4 regions of the Nonomuraea sp. NPDC049625 genome follow, and region 1 is predicted to be linked to each of the others. Evidence: riboswitches for the same ligand, from Rfam matches in the RefSeq annotation. Region 1 holds a riboswitch; each other region holds the start of a gene.
What was found. Region 1 has a riboswitch for cyclic di-AMP ahead of AB0J87_RS54270 (hypothetical protein). Riboswitches for the same ligand answer to the same signal wherever they lie in the genome.
Positions count from the first base shown of each region.

Region 2: another riboswitch for cyclic di-AMP. It lies ahead of AB0J87_RS41100 (GH25 family lysozyme); the one in region 1 lies ahead of AB0J87_RS54270 (hypothetical protein).
Region 3: another riboswitch for cyclic di-AMP. It lies ahead of AB0J87_RS61665 (GH25 family lysozyme); the one in region 1 lies ahead of AB0J87_RS54270 (hypothetical protein).
Region 4: another riboswitch for cyclic di-AMP. It lies ahead of AB0J87_RS46375 (C40 family peptidase); the one in region 1 lies ahead of AB0J87_RS54270 (hypothetical protein).

Region 1 covers NZ_JBFAOQ010000021.1:52,124-56,963, reverse strand. Annotated here, with positions in the region: gene AB0J87_RS54280 (aminotransferase class III-fold pyridoxal phosphate-dependent enzyme) at 1-761, shown strand, start outside; gene AB0J87_RS54275 (alpha/beta fold hydrolase) at 758-1,603, opposite strand; partial or broken gene AB0J87_RS54270 (hypothetical protein) at 1,855-2,130, opposite strand; cyclic di-AMP (ydaO/yuaA leader) riboswitch at 2,519-2,654, opposite strand; gene AB0J87_RS54265 (DUF5302 domain-containing protein) at 2,821-3,021, opposite strand; gene AB0J87_RS54260 (MDR family MFS transporter) at 3,070-4,518, opposite strand; gene AB0J87_RS54255 (PadR family transcriptional regulator) at 4,575-4,840, shown strand, end outside.
Region 2 covers NZ_JBFAOQ010000012.1:109,668-114,507, reverse strand. Annotated here, with positions in the region: gene AB0J87_RS41105 (MBL fold metallo-hydrolase) at 1-1,462, shown strand, start outside; cyclic di-AMP (ydaO/yuaA leader) riboswitch at 1,965-2,109, shown strand; gene AB0J87_RS41100 (GH25 family lysozyme) at 2,121-2,888, shown strand; gene AB0J87_RS41095 (DUF4142 domain-containing protein) at 3,152-3,853, shown strand; gene AB0J87_RS41090 (MarR family transcriptional regulator) at 3,935-4,435, opposite strand; gene AB0J87_RS41085 (hypothetical protein) at 4,571-4,840, shown strand, end outside.
Region 3 covers NZ_JBFAOQ010000034.1:29,381-34,220, forward strand. Annotated here, with positions in the region: gene AB0J87_RS61650 (TetR/AcrR family transcriptional regulator) at 1-276, shown strand, start outside; gene AB0J87_RS61655 (ABC transporter permease) at 267-680, opposite strand; partial or broken gene AB0J87_RS61660 (helix-turn-helix transcriptional regulator) at 1,096-1,338, shown strand; cyclic di-AMP (ydaO/yuaA leader) riboswitch at 1,565-1,710, shown strand; gene AB0J87_RS61665 (GH25 family lysozyme) at 1,723-2,499, shown strand; gene AB0J87_RS61670 (DegT/DnrJ/EryC1/StrS family aminotransferase) at 2,543-3,715, opposite strand; gene AB0J87_RS61675 (M48 family metalloprotease) at 3,730-4,599, opposite strand.
Region 4 covers NZ_JBFAOQ010000015.1:59,421-64,260, forward strand. Annotated here, with positions in the region: gene lysX (bifunctional lysylphosphatidylglycerol synthetase/lysine--tRNA ligase LysX) at 1-1,217, shown strand, start outside; gene AB0J87_RS46365 (helix-turn-helix domain-containing protein) at 1,302-1,703, shown strand; gene AB0J87_RS46370 (LuxR C-terminal-related transcriptional regulator) at 2,346-2,558, shown strand; gene AB0J87_RS46375 (C40 family peptidase) at 2,585-3,535, opposite strand; cyclic di-AMP (ydaO/yuaA leader) riboswitch at 3,631-3,779, opposite strand; gene AB0J87_RS46380 (amino-acid N-acetyltransferase) at 4,056-4,625, shown strand; gene AB0J87_RS46385 (RDD family protein) at 4,711-4,840, shown strand, end outside.

The sequences.
Region 1 (4,840 bases):
TGGCGGGCACGACGCCCAACGAGCGGGCCGACCTCGTGGAGTTCACGTACAACTCACTCGAGTCCTTGGAGGCCGCGGCGGCGACCGTGGAGGGCGACGTGGCGGCGATCATCGTGACGCCGTTCAAGCACGACTCGTTCGAGGACCAGGAGCTGGTGGAGCCCGCCTTCGCGCGGGGCGCCCGCGCCCTGGCCGACCGGCTCGGGGCCGCGCTGGTGATCGACGACGTGCGGGCCGGGTTCCGGGTCGATCTGCGGGGTTCCTGGGAGCCGTACGGGGTGCGGCCCGACCTGACCGCCTGGTCGAAGGCCATGGCGAACGGCTACCCGATCGCCGCCGTCACCGGCACGGACGCGCTGCGCGGACCGGCGCAGACGCTGTACTCGACGGGGTCGTTCTGGTTCTCGGCGGTCGCCATGGCGGCGGCCAAGGCGACCATCGAGACGCTGCGCGACACGGACGGCATCGGCGCCATGGAACGCGCGGGCACGCAGCTCCGCGAAGGGCTTTACGCGCAGGCCAAGTCCCACGGGTTCGTGGTGAACCAGACGGGACCCGTCACGATCCCGTGGCTCAGCTTCGACGGGGACGCCGACCTCTCCGTCGCGATGTGGTGGAGCGACGCCTGCCTGCGGCACGGGGTCTACCTGCACCCGTGGCACAACTGGTTCATGTCGGCCGCGCACACGGAGGCCGACGTGGCCAGGGCGCTGGAGGGCACGGACCAGGCGTTCGCGGAGACCCGTGCCCACTTCGGCTAGGGAGCGGTGAGCTTGCTGATCTCGGCCACGACGGACGGCCAGAGCGGGCGCGGCAGGTCGTGGCCCATGCCCGGGTAGGTCACCAGCCGGGCGCCCGGGACGGCCGCGGCCGTGGCCTGGCCGCCCGCGACCGGGACGAGCTGGTCCGCCTCCCCGTGCAGCACCAGCGTGGGCACCCGCACCCCGGCGAGCCCTGCCGTGCGGTCGCCCGAGGCCATGATGGCGGCGAGCTGCCGGGCCGTCCCGCCGGGGTCGAAGCAGCGGTCGAACGCGAGTCCGGCCAGCAGGGTGATCCGCTCGCGGTCCAGCTCGTATCCGGGCGAGCCGATGACCGACCAGGTCAGCACCGCCTGGGCCTGGACCGCTTCGCGGTCGGCGGGGGGCGCGGCCATGAGGGTGGCGAGCGCGGCCTCGGTGGGCGGGGCCGCCGAGGGGCCGGGGGTGGACATGATCGAGGTCAGGGTCAGCACCCGGTCCGGGTGGCGGATGGCCAGCGCCTGGGCGATCATGCCGCCCATCGACGCTCCGACCACGTGGGCGGCCGGCCAGCCCAGCGCGTCCATGAGTCCCGCCGAGTCGTCGGCCAGGTCGTCCAGCAGATACGGCGAGGGCGCCCCCATCGCGGGAACGCCCTTGTCGTGGAAGTGTGTGGAGAGACCGGCGTCGCGGTTGTCGAACCGTACGACGTGGTGTCCCTGGTCCGCCAGCAGCGCGCAGAGCCCTTCATCCCAGTGGATGAGCTGCGCGCCGAGCCCCATGATGAGGAGCAGGGGGCGCCCCTCGTGCGAGCCGAAGCTCTCGTAGGCGATTTCGATGCCGTTCGCGGCTACGCGGGTGGTCACGAGGACCAGAATGACATTCTGGTCCAGGTCCGTAAAGTTCAGCCCTTGAGAAGATTGCGGACGCGGTCGCTGGCGAGCACCACGCCGCCGCCCACCGCGGCCACGGCGCTGGCGACGACGGCGCCCGTGCTGGCGCTCCACTCTCCGGCCTCGCGCGCCGGCGCCGGCACGGCCGCACCGGCCGCCGGGGGCTCGGCCGGGTTGTTGTCACGCTCGGACCAGGCGCCGGTCGAGAACGGGACCGGGTAGTTCTTCTTGCCGGGACCGTTGCCCCACTTGGTGATGACGTAGTCGACCTTGATGTGGCCCTGGCCGCCGACGCCGTCGACGCCGAGCGTCTCCATGTTGAACGAGCCGCCGGTCAGCTCCGCGAACGTCTTGCCGTCCAGGTCGAGCATGACGCCGTTGTTGGAGGGCACGCCCGGGCCGCGGTCGCCGACGAAGAAGGGCAGCTTCTTGCCGTCGTGAATCACGTATCCCTCGGTCATGAGCGGCCAGCTCGGGCTGGCGGCCAGACCTTTCTGCATGGGCTTGCCACCGGCGGGCAGACCGGTGTCCCCGGCGCGGCCGGAGGAGTCGTCCCAGAAGTACGAAGCGGTGGTCGAGCCCTTGAGCAGGACCTTCTCGTCCGTGTTGGAGTCGGCGTGGGCCGCGGTGCCGGCGATGGTGAGCGCGCCGACGGTGGAGGCGGTGAGCAGAGCGAGGGTACGCAAACCAGAACGTGCAGACATGAAAGTACAGTCCTTCGCGAGGGGGCAGGGGGATTGCGCTCGCTGAAAAAGGGCGTAGCAGGGCAAAGCACCTGACAGGGGGAAAGCTACGCGGAGCGCGAAACGAGCCTGGAGAAGGGACCGCTCAGAGGGCGGCCGTCATCACGCCGTATGGGTGTTCTACGTGATCATTCAAGTTCTGCATATGTCCTCTCCATCTCGCCTACCGGGTTAGCTGACGGGTTCGGGCGGTGGAGTTGCCCTACCGACACAAGGTCGGATTCACCCCAGGGAGGTGGGTCCCCGGCTCCCGAGTGATCGGGATTAGGCGCCAGCCGGCTGGTTCCCTTGTGTGGTCCACGCCACCGGCTGGTAAGTGGGCATCACTCTAACCACGTATTCCGGACAAACACAAACAGTTCGTCATGAATCGGTGTAAAGATCTACCTGCCTCCGGCATAGAGAAAGGGGGCACGGCATGGCCGTACCCCCTTGAAATTCCCGGCCTCAGCCGCCGCTCTTGCGCCTGAACGATCTTTTACTCGCAGCCGGACCGTGCGCCCCGTGGATCTTCGATGGGTCGCCGCCCTTGCCACCCGCGCCCGAGTCCGCGTGCTGGTTACGCTTGCGCTCCAGCGCCTCGCGGAACTTGCGCTTCATCTCGTCCTCGGGAGTCTCGCTGACTTCCGGCTCCGGTGTTTCCGCCATGAGGACCTCCATGGTGTTGGGGACTATCACAGCTTCGCATGGCGCCGCTTATGACGCGAAACTGGCCTCAACCCTGTTCTGCGGCGTGGCGGGCACCTCCAGCCGCCTGGCCGGCATCGCCACCAGCGCGATCAGGGCGAGCAGCGCCCCCGCCACCCCCAGTGACGGGATGACCGCCGCCGCGGCGGAGGCGTGCGCGGCGGCCAGGCCGTGCACGGGCGCCTCCGCCGTGACCGTCGAGGTGTAGAGGGTGCCGCCGACGGCCAGCGCCACGGAGCCGCCGATCTGGCGGAAGAAGGTCAGGTTCGCGGAGGCGACGCCGATGTACTGCGGCTCGACGGACTGCTGGGAGGCCACGGTCAGGCCGGACAGCATCGGGCCCATGCCCAGCCCGATCAGCAGCATCCAGCCGGCCAGCAGCAGCCCGTCGGTGTGCGCGGTCAGGTTCAGGCAGAGCAGGGTGCCCGCGACGAGCAGGAACGGGGAGGCGACCAGCCACGGCTTGTAGACCCTGGTCCTGGACATGAGCGCGCCCATGACGACGCTGCCCAGGACCATGGCCAGCGTCATCGGGTAGATCCTCAGCCCGGACTCGGTGGCGCTGACGCCGAGGGACTGCTGGAAGTAACGCGGCAGGAACACCACGCCGGCGTACATGCAGAAGGCCGTGAAGAAGGACGTGACGTTCACGAGCGTGTAGGTGCGGTTGCCGAACAGGTGCATGGGCATGATCGGGCTGGCCGCCCGCCTCTCGACCAGCACGAACACCGCCAGCAACGCGGCCGCGAGCACGATCGGCCCGGCCACGGCGGCGTCGGTCCAGGTGTTGCCGTCCAGGCCCTTCTCCGTCAGGCCCAGCAGCAGCGCGCTGATGGCCACGGTGAAGACCGCGATGCCCGCGTAGTCGGGGCGCCCGCCGCCGCCCACGCCCGGCCGGTTCGGCAGGCGGCGCGCGACGATGGCGATCAGCACGAGGCCGATCGGCACGTTCACGTAGAAGGCCCACCGCCAGGTCGCGTGGTCGGTGAACAACCCGCCCAGGAACGGCCCGGCCAGGTACGTCAGGCCCATCACGCCGCCGAGCGCGCCCTGCACGCGGGCGCCGTTCGTACCCGGAGGGAACATCTCCATCACCAACGCCATCGACAGCGGCAGCAGCGCGCCCGCGCCGAGCCCCTGCAGCGCGCGGAACGCGATGAGCTGCGGCATGTCCTGCGCCGCCCCGCACAGCGCGGACCCGGCCACGAACACCACCATCCCGATCAGCAGCAGCGCCTTCCTGCCGTGCTGGTCGGAGAGCCGGCCGTAGAGCGGCACGGTCACCGTCGAGGTGAGCAGGTACGCCGTCACCACCCAGACGTAGAGCGTCGTGCCGCCCAACTCGGCCGTGATCCGTGGTAACGCGGTGCCGACGATCGTCTGGTCGAGCATCGCCAGGAACATCCCGCCGAGCACCGCGAGCAAAAGGAGCCCTTGAGGCTTCATGTCATCATTCACATGTGAAGAGTGATATGTAAATTCTGACATGTCAAGTCTTCGATATGCTGGCGCGCATGTCCCTTCGGATCGCACTTCTCGGGCTGCTGGAGGCCGTGGGCCCGGCGAGCGGGTATGACCTGGCCAAGAAGTTCGAGCACTCGCTCAACCACGTGTGGCAGGCCGGGCACACGCAGATCTATCCCGAGCTGGTGAAGATGGCGGCCGACGGCCTGGTGGCGGCCTCGTCGGAGGGCGCGAGGGGGCGCAAGATCTACACGATCACCCCCGAGGGGGCGCGGGAGCTGCACACGTGGCTGGTGGAGCACGAGCCCGTCTTCGT
Region 2 (4,840 bases), on a different contig from region 1:
GACCTCTTCCCTGGGGGACCGCAGTTATCTGGTCCATGACGGGCGCGTCGCGGTGGTGGTCGATCCGCAGCGCGACATCGACCGCGTCCTCGCCCTGGCCGGTCGCCTGGGGGTGCGGATCATCCACGTGGTGGAGACCCATCTGCACAACGACTACGTCTCCGGCGGTCTGGCGCTGGCACGGGTGAGCGGGGCGGCGTACCTGGTGGGCGGGGCCGAGGAAGTCGGCTTCGACCGCGTGCCGGTGTACGACGGAGATCGGATCGCCGTCTCCGAGCGGATGTGGCTGGAGGCGGTGACCACGCCGGGACACACCTTCCACCACCTGTCCTACGTGCTGGCCGGTCCGGGTGGGCCGGAGGGGGTGTTCACCGGAGGATCGCTGTTGTTCGGCGGCACCGGGCGTACCGACCTGCTGGGCGCCGAGCATGCCCGCACCCTGGCCCGCCACCAGCACGCCTCCGCGCGGCGGCTGTCCGGCCTGCTGCCCGACGGCGCGCGGCTCTGGCCGACGCACGGGTTCGGCAGCTTCTGCGCGGTCACGCAGTCCGGCGCGTCCGCCTCGACCATCGGCCGGGAGAAGGACGTCAACCCGGTGCTGCGGATGGAGGCCGACGACTTCGTCACCCACATCCTGGAAGGCCTGGACGCCTACCCCGCCTATTACGCCCACATGGGCGCGCGCAACGCCGCCGGAGCGGAGCCGATCGACCTGACCCCGGCGCGGCCGGCCGACAGCGCTGAGCTGCTGGCTCGCCTGCGGGCTGGCGAATGGGTGGTGGATCTGCGCTCACGCAAGGCGTTCGCGGACCGGCACCTGGCCGGCACGCTCAGCTTCGGCCTGGACGGGCCGATGGCGACCTGGCTGGGCTGGCTGGCCCCGTGGGGCACGCCCCTCACGCTGCTCGGCGAGTCGGCCGAACAGGTCGCCGCCGCCCAGCGCGAGCTGGCCCGCATCGGCATAGACCGCCCGGCCGCCGCCTCGACCGGCACCGTCGAACAGTGGGCCGGACACGACCCGGGCCTGATCGCCGAGCTGGCCACCGCGACCTTCGCCGACCTGGCCACCGCCCGCGCGGGAGAACGGGCCACCGCCCGTGCGGGAGAACGGGCCACCGCCCGTGCGGGCGAAGAGACCGCCGCTCGTACGGGTGAACAGACCCCCGCTCGTGCGGGCGAACCGGCCGGTGGCCCGACCGTCCTGGACGTGCGGATGGGCAACGAATGGCGGGCCGGTCACGTGGCCGGCGCCGTGCACATCCCACTGCCCGAACTGCCGGAGCGCCTGGCCGAGGTGCCGGAGGGAACGGTGTGGGTGCACTGCGGCACCGGCTACCGGGCCGCGGCGGCCGCGAGCCTGCTGGCCCGCGGCGGCCGCCAGGTGGTCCACATCGACGACGCCTACTCCCGGGCCGCCGACGCCGGCCTGCCCATCACCACCCCCGACGAGGCCCCCTCTTGACCACCCTCGGCCCCGGCGACACCAGGACGCCTGCCGCGATCCGGCGACGCACCGGGATCCGGTGACCCGCCAGGATCCCGTGACCCGCCGGGGCCGATCGACGTGCGGACCCCCGGAGAGTTGGAGCCCGCCCACCTGCCCGGCTCCCGCGTGCCCGACGGCGCCGCGGACGTCAAACGATGGCTGGAGTCACGATTACCCATAGAACGGCGTTTGGTCACAATGGCAACGCATGAATGGCCTGCCCCACCCGTGCCGAGATCATAAAAAGGCCCGGAAGCGACTCCCCCGATTCTTTGCCAAGCACCAGAATCCCTACAGGCACGGCATTTCAGCGCCGCCCGGTCGCCGACACCCGCGAATCGGATTTGCACTACTTGCACCATCTATGGATATATGTCTATCTTTTGCCTAGTTGCGGCACGGATGTGGCGCTCTTTCGCCGCATCGTTGCCGCTTCGTTGACCGGACCGCGCGCTGCCCGAAGAAGCCCTTCGGGGACAGCGTCCGGCCGCCGAATCCGCGCCTCGCGGAACCGGGGACCCACGTTCTTGGGGTGAATCGGACGCCAGCCCAGGCTGCGCCAGGTAGGGCACTTCCAGGCCCGAACCCGTCAGCTAACCCGGTAGGCGGTATGGAAGCAAGGAGTCAATGCCTCATGTCCAAGCCCCGGCTTGCCACAATCGCCTACATCCTCAAGAATCACCGCGATCTCCTCACCAAATACCTCAGCTTCGCCGTCGCCGTCGCGATCCTCGCCGCAACCGCCGCCATCACCACCTTCGCATTCGCATCGCCCACCGAGCAGAGCCCGGTGCAGGCGACTCGTCATGGAGCCGGAGCCCTCATCTACGGCCTGGACATCTCCAATTACGAGCCCCTGTACGACTGGAATGCCAGCCCGGCCAAGTTCGGCATCATCAAAGCCACAGAAGGCACGTCCTTCCGCGACGCCTCATTCGCCAGGCACTGGCGCGAGCTGGGCAAGAAGGGCATCGTGCGCGGGGCGTACCACTATGGCCATCCCCGCAACAATCCCATCGCGGAGGCCGAGCACTTCCTGTCCGTGGTGAACTCGCAGCCCGCCAAGGCCGGCGACCTGCTGGTCCTTGACCTGGAGACCGCGAACGGCAGATCCGTCGCCGAGGTCAACGCCTGGGCCAAGACGTGGCTGTCGTACGTGAAGGACAAGACGGGGATCACCCCGATGTTCTACAGCGGCTGGAACTTCGCCAACAAGTACGGCAAGGGCCTGTCCGAGTACCCGCTGTGGGTCGCCCACTACAGCAAGGCCAAGGGGGCCATCACCCCGCCTGCCGACTGGAAGTCCTGGGCCATCCACCAGTACTCCGAGGTCCCTGTCGACCAGAACGTCTCCGCGCTGACCGCCGACCAGTTGCGCGGCCTGGGCCGTCCCACGGCCTGAGCCCACACGGCGGGTCCGCACCGCGATCGGGTGGACGCCGCCCCGCGTGCTCCTCTCGGCCCGGAGGAGCTCGCGGTGGACGCCGGTCACGGATGGCACCGGTGAAGGCCGCCTCGGACAACGGCTCAGCGGACCCCGGCAGTCTTGCCCAATGCAAATCTTGCACAATGCCATGAACACTCCCGCACCCTCCCGCGTATCCCTCAGTGACCGGCGCCACTCACGAAGGCCGCGTCCAAGGGACCGGAAGGGGATGACGGCGTATGCGACTCCTCGACAGCCGTCGCGCTCTCATCAGTTGCGGCATTGCCGCCCTCTGCACTCTGACTGCCTGCGCCGGCTACACGCCGACGCCCGTCTCTGACACCGCCGGCCTGAGCACCGAGCCGACCGCCGGCCTCAGCACCGAGCCGACCGCCGTCGAGACCGGACCGACCGACGCGCCCACCGTCCAACCCGTGGAGGACGAGCCGGAGGCCCGCACCCGGCAGACCAAGTGGGGACCGCTGTCCGAGGCCGACCAGGAGCTCATCAAGAAGGTCCGGCTCGCCAGCCTGTGGGAGATGCCCATGGCCCAGGACGCGATACAGCGCGCCAACAGCGCCCGCGTCCGCCAGGTCAGCAAGGAGATCGCGGCTCAGCACGACATGCTCGACGGGCAGGTTCGCGACGTGGCCGCCAAGCTGAAGGTCAAGCTGCCGGTGAAGCCCACGCCTCAGCAGCAGGACTGGATGACGGATATTTCCGGCAGGTCCGGATCCGCCTATGACAAGACGTACGTCAAATGGCTGCGCCTGGCGCACGGACAGATCTTCACCCTGATCGGCACGGTACGCGGCACCACGCAGAACACCCTGGTCCGGCGCTTCTCCGAACAGGCCAACGCCGCGGTGCTCAACCACCAGCGCCTCCTGGAGAGCACCGGCCTGACCACACCCGAGAGCTTCCCCACCCCGTCCATCTGACGACCGGGGACGGAGCCCGCACGGCTTCCGGCCGCCGCGAAGTGCCGGCATTGGTCGGCGGCTCAGCGCCGCGTGAGCGATTCAGACAGCGGACCAGCCCAGCGGGTTCGGCACGTTCAGGGGTGGCTCGCCGCCCGCCTCGTTGAAGGCGTTCATGGCCGAGATGAGCGCCCGGCGCTGCCTGGCCGACATCCGCGCCACGATCGCGCCGATCTCCTCCCTGCGGCGCGCGGTCACCTCGTCCACGATGCGGCGTCCCTCGTCCGTCAGCCGCATCAGGCTCTCGCGCCGGTTGTGCGGATTGACCTCCCGTACGATCAACCCGGCGGCCACCAGCCGATCGGCCATCCGCATCGCCGTGGAGGAGTTGACGCCCAGCAGCTCCGCCATCGTGACCAGCTTGGTCTCACCATGGCCGGCCAGCACCACCAGCATCCTGAACTGCGGCAACGTGACCCTGTCCCCGACCGCCCCCAATGACCTCACCGCGACCGCCACCAACAGCCGCGACCCGGTCAGCACCGCCGTGACGACAGCCGAAAGATCCTCTCCCTGCGCCTGGAGGTCATCGTCTTCCTTCATAGGCACTGTTGTATATGCGCGGGACGAATCACGGGCACGAGATCCCCATCGTCCGCCCCACCCCGTCGATTCCATGGGTCCAGGTGGGCCACCCTCGTTGCGGTCGTCAGCCTGTCACGCAGAGATACTGGAGGCATGGATCCGAACGCTGAGCTGGGGAATTTCCTCCGCTCCCGCCGGGCCCGCCTGCGGCCCGAGGGGGGTGTGGCCCTCGGCGGGTGCCGGGGCGCTCGGCCCGCCGCCGTCCCGAACCTCCGCAGCGGGTACGGCCGGAGGCCCACCGCATGCTGGAGGTCCTCAACGACGTCTCACCGGCTCTCATCCTCAACCACCGGCGCGACGTCCTGGCGGCCAACCAGCTGGCTCGTCGCCGACATCGACGGCGCCGCCGACGTCGTCGCCTTG
Region 3 (4,840 bases), on a different contig from region 1:
GCCACCGACCCCGACCTGGCCCAGGTGTGGCGCACCAACCTCGAACAGCGCCACACCGTACAGCTGACCCTGGCCGAGGCCCTGGCGGGCAAGACGACCCTGCGCCATAGCGTCGACGAAGCCGCCGACATCGCCCTGGCCGTGCTCAGCCCCGAGACCTACCACCTGCTCGTCACCGGCCGAGCATGGACGCCGCAGCGCTGGGAGCATTGGGCCTGCGACGCCCTGACCTGCCAACTCCTCGACACGAGCGGCAGCTCGCCGTCTCACAAGTAGCTGAGGGCCTCACGTACGGTGATGCGCGAGGCGCGACCGGCGGCGGCCTCGGTGGCCAGCACCGCACCCAGGACGGACAGCGCCACCCAGATGCCGGCGGCCGGCAGCGAGATAGTGAACGGCAGTGGTGCCTTGGTGAACAGGTTGCCGAGCCCGACGCCGAGGACGGCGGTGAGCCCGAGCGCCGGCAGGATCGCCACCACGCACCCCGCCAGGGCGAGGAGCACTCCCTCCGTGACGACGACCCGGCGCACGGCCTTGGGGCGCGCGCCGATCGCGTGCATCACCCCGAACTCGCGGGTGCGATCGAGGACGTTCGCGCTCATGGTCGAGGCCAGCCCGATGGCACCGACCACGCCCAGCGGCAGCGCCACCCCGAGCAGGACCAGCAGCACCGGCCCCATGTGCCCGGCGGAGGCGGCATTGGTGCGGCTGACCGAAGCAGCGGTGCCCACGTCGATCCCCGCGCCGGTCAGCGCACGTTCGACGGCGGCGGCGACCTCCTCGCGGGTCCGCTCGTCGTGAGCGGTGGTGATGACGCGGAGCTGGTTGACGAGAGGGGGCTGCGCGCTCGCGGCGGCGTAGCCCTCGGCCGTGGTGTACGCGCCGCCACCGACGCCTTCCCTCTCCTCGACGATCCCGGCGAGACGCCAGGTGCTGGGCTTGCCGTCGATGAACAGCCGCACGGTGTCGCCGGCGCCGAGCCCGGGGACGGTGTTGTCGCGCACGATCTGGCTGAGCACGACCGCGCCGGTCTCGCCGGGGCGAAGCCAGCGCCCCTGACCGCCGCCCGCCCCGGACCTCGCCGACCAGGCCAGGCTCGACGCGCTGACCCCACGTGAGCGCGAGACCCTCGAACTCGTCGCCCGCGGCCTGTCCAACCGGGAGATCGCCGCCGCGCTCGTCGTCGAGGAGTCCACGATCAGGACCCACGTGAAGCGGATCCTGATGAAGCTGGGCCTCCGCGACCGCATCCAGGCCGTGATCTTCGCCTACGAGACCGGCATCAACCGCCCCGGCAACGCCGCCGGGACAGCACGGGAGAGTTCCGGGCCCGCTTGAGCCAGCCGGGCAGAAGCGAACGGGGACGCGTCGCAAACCTTTACCTGGCTCCGAACCTGCTACCGGCAAGGCGTTTCGGGCCCGATACACCGAAGATCGGATTTGTCCCGCTTGCACCATCCATGGGGAGATATATACCTTTACGTACCTGTGATAAGCGCAGTGACCAACCTTTCCGTCGCTGCGTTGCCGTTTCGTTGACCAGACCGTACGCCGCCCCCAGCGTCGCGTACGGCCGCCGAATCCGCCCCCTCGCGGAACCGGGGACCCATTCTCTTCGGGGTGAATCGGACGCCAGCCCAGGCTGCGCCCGTAGGGCACTTCCACGCCCGAACCCGTCAGCTAACCCGGTAGGCGGCATGGAAGCAAGGAGTCAATACCCTCATGCTCAAGCCCCGGCTTGCCGCACTCGCCCATTCCCTCAAGAGCCACCGCGCTCTTCCCGCCAAGCACCTGAGCCTCGCCATCACCGGCGCGATCCTGGCCGGGACCGCCGCCCTCACGGGCGCGACCGGCACCGCGCTCGCTTCGACCACCGACCACGACACGCGGCACGAAGCCCAGCAGGGGACCAGGGCATTCACCTACGGCGTGGACGTCTCCAGGTACGAGTCCCAGTACGACTGGGCTGCCAGCCCGGCCCAGTTCGGCATCATCAAGGCCACCGAGGGCACGTCCTTCCGCGACTCCTCGTTCGCCCGCCACTGGCGCGAAATGGGCAAGAAGGGAATCGTGCGGGGTGCGTACCACTTCGGCCACCCCAGCAACAACCCCATCGCCGAGGCGGAGTACTTCCTCGCCATGGTGAACTCGCAGCCGGCCAAGGCCGGCGACCTGCTGGTCCTGGACCTGGAGACCACCGACGGCAAGTCCGTGGCCGAGGTCAACGCCTGGGCCAAGACCTGGCTGTCGCACGTGAAGGCCAAGACCGGAATCACCCCGATGATCTACAGCGGCTGGAACTTCGCCAACACCTACGGCAAGGGCCTGGCCCAGTACCCCCTGTGGGTCGCCCACTACAGCAAGGCCAAGGGCGCCATCACCCCGCCCGCCGACTGGAAGTCCTGGGCCATCCACCAGTACACCGAATCCCCCATCGACCAGAACGTCTCCGCGCTGACCCCCGCCCAACTGCGCGGCCTGGGCCGTCCTGCCGCCTGAGCTGCGGCGCTACCGGGTCTCGCTGATCTCCCTGGTTTCGTTGTCAGGCGGGCCGCGCCGGTACCTCGGGTGACGAGAGCGTGGCGAGTACCGGCCAGGCCTGTTCGGCCTGCAGCGGATCCACGGGCAGCACGTGTCGGGCCCACCAGTTCGCCGCCTGCGGCAGCGGCGAGGGCTCGATCAGGCCGGGGGCGTAGTCGTCGAAGGGTGGATCGTAGATGTATCCGGTGATCACGCCTTGTCCCCGCAACGCTTCGATGGCACGCTCGCGGTTCTCGACCAGCAGAGGCACCCGGAACAGCGGCTGGTCGATGTGATCCCGTACGGCAGGGGCGGCCATGGGGAGAGCGGCAAGGCTCGCCACTCCTGCCAGGCGACGTTCCCTCTGGCGGTCCATCACCTGCATCCTGCGGAGCGCGTAACTCTCGGTCAGGCTGCCGGGCCTCGCGCGGTAGTGGTGGTTGTCGGCGCGGATCCAGGGATCCAGCGCGCCGACGCCCGCCGCCGATGAGGCCAGACCGCCCAGTCTCGGGGCGAGCGCGGTACGGCGTAGCTCGATGCGGTGGCCCTGTCGGCTTTCCAGCAGCCCAAGGGCGTGGGACATGTGCCACGCGGGCAGGGACAGCAGGGTCCCGGCCAGCGTGTTGCGGGCGATCGTCTTCAGCAGGGCGGCGAGTTCCACCGTGCGGTACCGGGGAGTGCTCCAGCGCTCTCGCATTTCCAGCAGAGCCGGCCGCTGATGCGGCGACGACAGGGCGATCATGCCACCGGGTGCCGCGCCCGCGTGCTTGGACAGGCTGAACACCCCCGCCGCGCCGAAGGTGCCGACGGGAACGCCGCCGACGGTGGTCTGCAGGGCGTGGGCGGCGTCCTCGATCAAGGGGATCCACCGTTCGGCGCAGAGCCTGCCAAGAGCATGGACGTCGTCGGGCAGGCCGTACAGGTTGGTGGTCAGCACCCCGTCGAAGTTCAGTTCGTCGATCCGGGTGGCGTCGATGTTGCCGCTCTGCCGGCACACCGGCGCCATGATCGGTCGGAGCCCGGCGGCGAGCACCAGGAAGAGGATCTCGTCAGCCGTGATCGGTGACATCAGCAGGCGCTCGCCCGGAGCCATCAGGTGCTTCAGGACCATGAACAGGCCGAGCCTGTTCGACGGCACGGCGAGACAGTCTCGTCCGAGACGAGAGGCGAATTCCGTTTCCAGGTGCTTGAACATTCCCGTCACCGTGGTCACAACAGCACAAGCAGCAAGCTGGCATGGTGGGTAAGAGTGGGTGAGATGGCGCTTCCCGTGGCCATCCAGGCGCCGCTGAGCAGCACCGGACCTGTGATGCGGTTGTCCGGTGGGCTCTGTCCGAGCAGGGCCTCGACGCGGCGGGCGATGTGAGAGCCGGTCAGGGAAGGAAATGTGCGGGCTTCCCCTGCCGGCTGTGCCAAGGCGACTCGGGCGATCGTACGCGCCGTCAGCTCGCGGTCTCCGACTGCGGCGGCGGCCTGTTCATCGGCCCAGCGTTCGATGGCGAAGCACAGTGCCCGATAGGGGTAGATCAGCGCAGGGAAGATCCTCGTGGCGATGGTGCCGGCCATCAGATAGAGATGATGGCCGTACTGGATGTGCGCGGCCTCGTGACGGAGCACCACTTCCAGCTCCCGCCGGGACAGCATGCTCAGCAGCCCTTTGGAGAGGATCACTCCTCCACGCCTTCCCGGTACCGCCATGGCGAAGGGGCGCTCGTCGGCCACCACGCCCGTGCCCAGCGCCTTGGCATCCCGCAGGTCCCGATGCCAGCGTGCGACGGCATGGATGACGGCGCCGCCCATGATCAGCAGGAGCACGATCACCACACCGGCGACAGCCGCGGGGACCTGCCCGTGGCCGATGAGGACGCGGCCCATCACGGTGGCTTTGGCCGCCGTCAATGTGCCTATCGCGATCATGACGACGAAGGCGAGCATGCCCAGCACGGTCAGGGCCGTGGCTCCGATGAGAAGGATCAGCAACCGGGCGTGCCAGGCCGGGTGCATGCGCGGCTGCCGCCAGGCCATCAGCGTGCTCGCCATGGTGAGCAGCGCGACGGGAAGGTAGATCTCCAGATTCACCTGTCGCTCCCGGATCCGTCGAGCAGCGCGCGCAGGGCCGCCTCCTCATCAGGGCTCAGACCGTGGACGAACTGGCTGAGCACCGCAGACGGGTTGCCCTTCGAACGACACGGGCTCGGCACCGGCAAACCGATCGGGGCCGGACTCACCGACGCCCAAGGCGCCATCCTGGCCCCCGAAGCCGACCTCGACGTACCGTCCCTGCTCAAAGCCTGCGGACTGAACGTCTGGGAATTCGACC
Region 4 (4,840 bases), on a different contig from region 1:
CGCTCGACAAGGTGGGCGAGGACTCGCTGGCCGCGTGGAAGCGCGACGTCGACCTGGGCGACCACGTGGGCGTGACCGGCGAGGTCATCACCTCGCGGCGCGGCGAGCTGTCCATCCTCGCCGACAGCTGGCAGATCACCGCCAAGTGCCTGCGTCCGCTGCCGGAGAAGCACGTCGGGCTCACCGACCCGGAGGCGCGCGTCCGCCAGCGCTACGTCGACCTCATCGTCAACGACGAGTCGCGGAAGATGGCCCGCCTGCGCAGCGCCACGGTGCGCGCCGTGCGCGACTTCTGGCACGAGGAGGGCTACCTCGAGGTCGAGACGCCCATGCTGCAGCCCATCCACGGCGGCGCGGCGGCCCGGCCCTTCAAGACCCACATCAACGCCTACGACATGGAGCTCTACCTTCGCATCGCGATCGAGCTCTACCTCAAGCGGCTCGTGGTCGGGGGCATCGAGAAGGTCTTCGAGATCAACCGCAACTTCCGCAACGAAGGCGCCGACTCCACGCACAACCCCGAGTTCACGATGCTCGAGGCCTACGGCACCTACCTCGACTACAACGACATGGCCGACCTGACCCAGCGGATGTACCAGAAGGCCGTGGTGGCCGCCCTGGACACCACGGTGGTCGTCCATGACGGGGTGGAGGTCGACCTCGGGATCGCCCGGTGGCCGCGCATCACCCTGTACGGCGCGGTGTCGGAGGCCGTGGGCGAGGAGATCACCACCGCGACCGGCCTGGAGGAGCTCCGCAAGATCGCCGATCGGCGCGAGATCCACTGGGACCCGAAGTGGGGCCAGGGCAAGCTGGTGCAGGAGCTCTTCGAGGCGCTGGTGGAGCACACGCTCGTCCAGCCCACGTTCGTGATGGACTACCCGCTGGAGACCTCGCCCCTGACCCGCCAGCACCGGGAAAACCCGCTGCTGACCGAGAAGTGGGACCTGATCGGCTTCGGCACGGAGCTGGGCACGGCCTACTCCGAGCTGATCGACCCGATCGAGCAGCGCCGCCGCCTGGTGGAGCAGTCCCTCCTGGCCGCCGGGGGCGACCTCGAGGCGATGCAGCTGGACGAGGACTTCCTGCAGGCCCTCGAGTACGCGATGCCGCCCACGGGGGGCATGGGCGCGGGGATCGACCGGATGATCATGGCCTTCACCGGCAAGAACATCCGCGAGACCATCCTGTTCCCGCTGGTCAAGCCCACCCACTGACCCGCGTCCCGCCGCCGTCGTAGAGCGCCCGCCCGGGGCGCTCTACCCTCTCCTGGTAAGCAGCGATCGGGAAGGGGCGCGCGGATGGCCACGAAGACGGCGGCGGAGCAGCGGGACGAGGCCAGACAGGTCTTCGACGCGTACTTCGCCGAATGCCCCTCCAGGAAGCTGCTCGACACCCTCAGCGACAAATGGGTCACCCTCCTGCTGACCGCGCTGGCGCAGGGCCCGCGCCGCTACAGCGACCTGTCCAGGCGCATCGCGGGCGTCAGCCAGAAGATGCTCACGCAGACCCTGCGCGGCTTGGAGCGTGACGGCCTGGTCTCGCGCACGCTCACCCCTTCTGTGCCGGTACGGGTGGACTACGCGCTCACCCCGCTGGGCGAGAGCCTGATGCCGTTGGTGGCCGCGATCAAGAGCTGGGCCGAGGCGCACATGGAGGACGTCGAGGCCGCCAGGGACCGCTACGACGCCGCCGGCACCTGAGCGATCATCGCCGTCGCGAATCCGGCTTCCGGGCCGCCCGGTTTCCGATCCGAAGCCGCTTGTAAGCATCGCGTCAAGGCCGCGGAGGCGCGGGTCAGGGAGCGTCCGTGGTGCCCCGGCCACCCCTGTGATCCCGCCGGGCACGCGCACCCGGAAACGAGGCCGCCCGGCCCGGCGGTCAGAGCAGAACGCCCGCCACCCGGCGGGCCGCCGACCTGAACCCGCGGCGGCAATTGCCATGGCGGATTGATCCAATTGCCTTAATCAACTGCCTGACCTGGGTTGTCGGATCATGTGGGAGCGCAGCACAAAGCGAGCGATTGGTGGCTTCCCGTGCGCCGGAAAGATCGCGTCACGGACGCGTGTCCCGCGATAACGCGGGTATCGATCATGCGGAATATCCATGGCGAACTGATCGAAAACCGGAACGCTGGTCAGGGCCATTCCGGAAGCCCCAATGTGATCACTCTACGTTCTGACATATCGCGAGTGCGTCATATATAGCGGATCATGTCAATAGCGCTCGTCAAGTGCGGCGATTGTCATGCTTGACGACCTTTCCACGATGCGTTTACCGTCTGCGAGGAGCGGCTTTGGCCCGTCTGTGAGGTCCAAGTTCTGCTGTTGGGGGGAGGGCTCCCGATGGATGTGCTCACTGAAGGCGTTGAGCTCAGCCATGCTGATTTGGCGCTGCTGGCGGAGTTGGCCAAGGGAGTCACGGTCGATCGGGTTGGGCGGCGGCTGGATATCAGCGGGCGCACGGTACGACGAAGATTGCGCGGCATCTGCGACCGCATAGGCGTGGCCACGGCGATCGAGGCCGTGGCCTGGGCAGCCCGCCGCCAGCTGATCTAGCCGCGGCGGACCGCCGGGGTGCGGGCTCAGTCGGCGATGCGCACCGCGCCGGCGAACGGCCGCCTCGCGATCGACGCGATCCGTACGACGTCACCGGTCTGCGGGGCGTGCACCATCATGCCGCCGCCGATGTAGATGCCCACGTGGTGCAGGTCGCTGTAGAAGAACACCAGGTCGCCCGGCCGGAGTTCCTCGCGCGAGACGTGCCGGCCGGCCGTCCACTGGTCGCCGGTGTAGTGCGGCAGCGAGATGCCCACCCGCTGGAACGCCGCCATGACGAGCCCGGAGCAGTCGTACGAGCCGGGGCCCTCGGCGCCCCAGACGTACGGCTTGAGCTGCTGCGTGAGCGCCCACCGCGCGGCCTCAGCGGCCTTCCCCGAGCCCGGGATCGGCAGGTTGACGCGCACGGCCCGCGTGCCGGGGCGCCCGGCCTCGCCCAGGGCCCGCCTGAACAGGCTGCTCTCGACCTTCGTCACCAGCTTGGTGATCTTGCTGCGCTTGGCCTCGAGGTCCGTGACGAGCTTCTGGACCTCGTCGATGCGGGCCGTGGCGCTCTCCTTGGCGCGGGTGGCCGTGTCCATCGCCTTGGTGAGCTGGTTGATCTCCTCGCCCTGCTCGGTCTGCAGCGCGTACGAGGTCGCGGCGCGGTTGAGGAAGCCCTCGGGGTCGTCGGAGGTGGCGAAGGCGAGGGTCTTCAGACCGCCCGTGATGTAGGCGTTCTGGGCCAGCGCGACGGCTTTCGAGCGCTTGGCGGCGAGATCCGTCTCGCTGCTCGTCAGCGTCTTCTCCGCGGCCTCGGCGGCCTTCTTGGCGGTCTTGAGCTTCTCCCGCTGGCCGTTGTACTGCTCGCTCAGCGTCTCGATGTCGGTGTGCAACTTCGTGGCCTGGTCGGCGAGCTCTTTCAGCGAGGGCTCGGGATCCGCGGACGCCGAACCGACGGGGATGGCGAACAGCAGCGCGGCGACTGTGAGACTCACCACACCTACGCGGCGTGGTCGCCGGGCCCGTTCCGGAGGGCGGGCGTGCTTGCCCGCCGACTTCCCCCCACCGCTGAGCGTGGGCTTCACCAACCAGCTCCTCTCGTCGACGCCTACCGGGTTAGCTGACGGGTTCGGGCCGGAGCAGCCCTACCGAAAGACTCGGATTCACCCCGTGGTGGCGTCGGAGGTCGCCACCGGCGGTTCCCCGGCTTCTCTTGCGAGAATTGGGCGTGCCTCCCGCGCGACACGCGGGAAACATTGTCGCTGGACACTAATGCACTCCGGGTTCGTGCTCAACCAGAACTGCCAAGTCTGTAGAGGTTTCACAACCGAAGGGTCACAAGGTGATCTCGTGGGCACCCGTGCAGAAGAGGCCCTACGCCCTATTTGTCCGCGCCTTCGGCGGGTGCGAGCTGGCCGCGCGGTCCCGTGCCGATCTGACCACAAGATGTAACAAGATGGGCCGAGACATGGGAGTTAGGGCTGAGCCGTAATGAGATCTGTACCCTGGAGAACCATGGAGCAGGTGGCCGAGCTGACAGTGCCCGAGACCGCGGTGGTGGTCCGGCGTGCCCGCACGCCCGACGTGCGCATGGTCAGACGCCTGGTGGACACCTACGCGGGGGCGGGGCCGAGGCTCCTGGAGAAGGCCACGGTGACGCTGTACGAGGACGTACAGGAGTTCTGGGTGGCCGAGCGAGGCGGGCAGGTCGTCGGCTGCGGCGCGCTCCACGTGCTCTGGGAGGACCTCGCCGAGGTCCGCACGGTGGCGGTGGATCCCGAGTGCCGGGGGATGGGCGTCGGCCACCGGATCGTCTCCGCGCTGATCCAGCAGGCTAAGGATTTGGGTCTGCGACGTGTATTCTGTCTTACTTTTGAGGTCGACTTCTTCGCGCGACTCGGGTTCCGCCCGATTCAGGGCACGCCGGTCTCACCTGAGGTCTACGCCGAACTGCTGGCCTCGTACGACGAGGGTGTTGCCGAGTTTTTGGATCTTGAACACGTCAAGCCGAACACGCTGGGAAACACCCGCATGCTGCTCCACCTGACATCGGGTGACGTGGACCTTGACCAGATGGAAAGGTGATTGTTGATACCTATGTCGATACGTTGGGCAGCACAGGCATGTGTCCTGACACGTGCCACATGCGCACTCGAAGCGAGGTGACACGGTGAGCACCGGACAGCCGCCGTATCCACAGGACGAATCCGGAGACAACTCTGCGCCTCCCTATTACGGGCAGCAGAACCAGGGCCGCCACCCCGGCGAGCCCGACCCGGACGCGACTGTGATCGGCTACC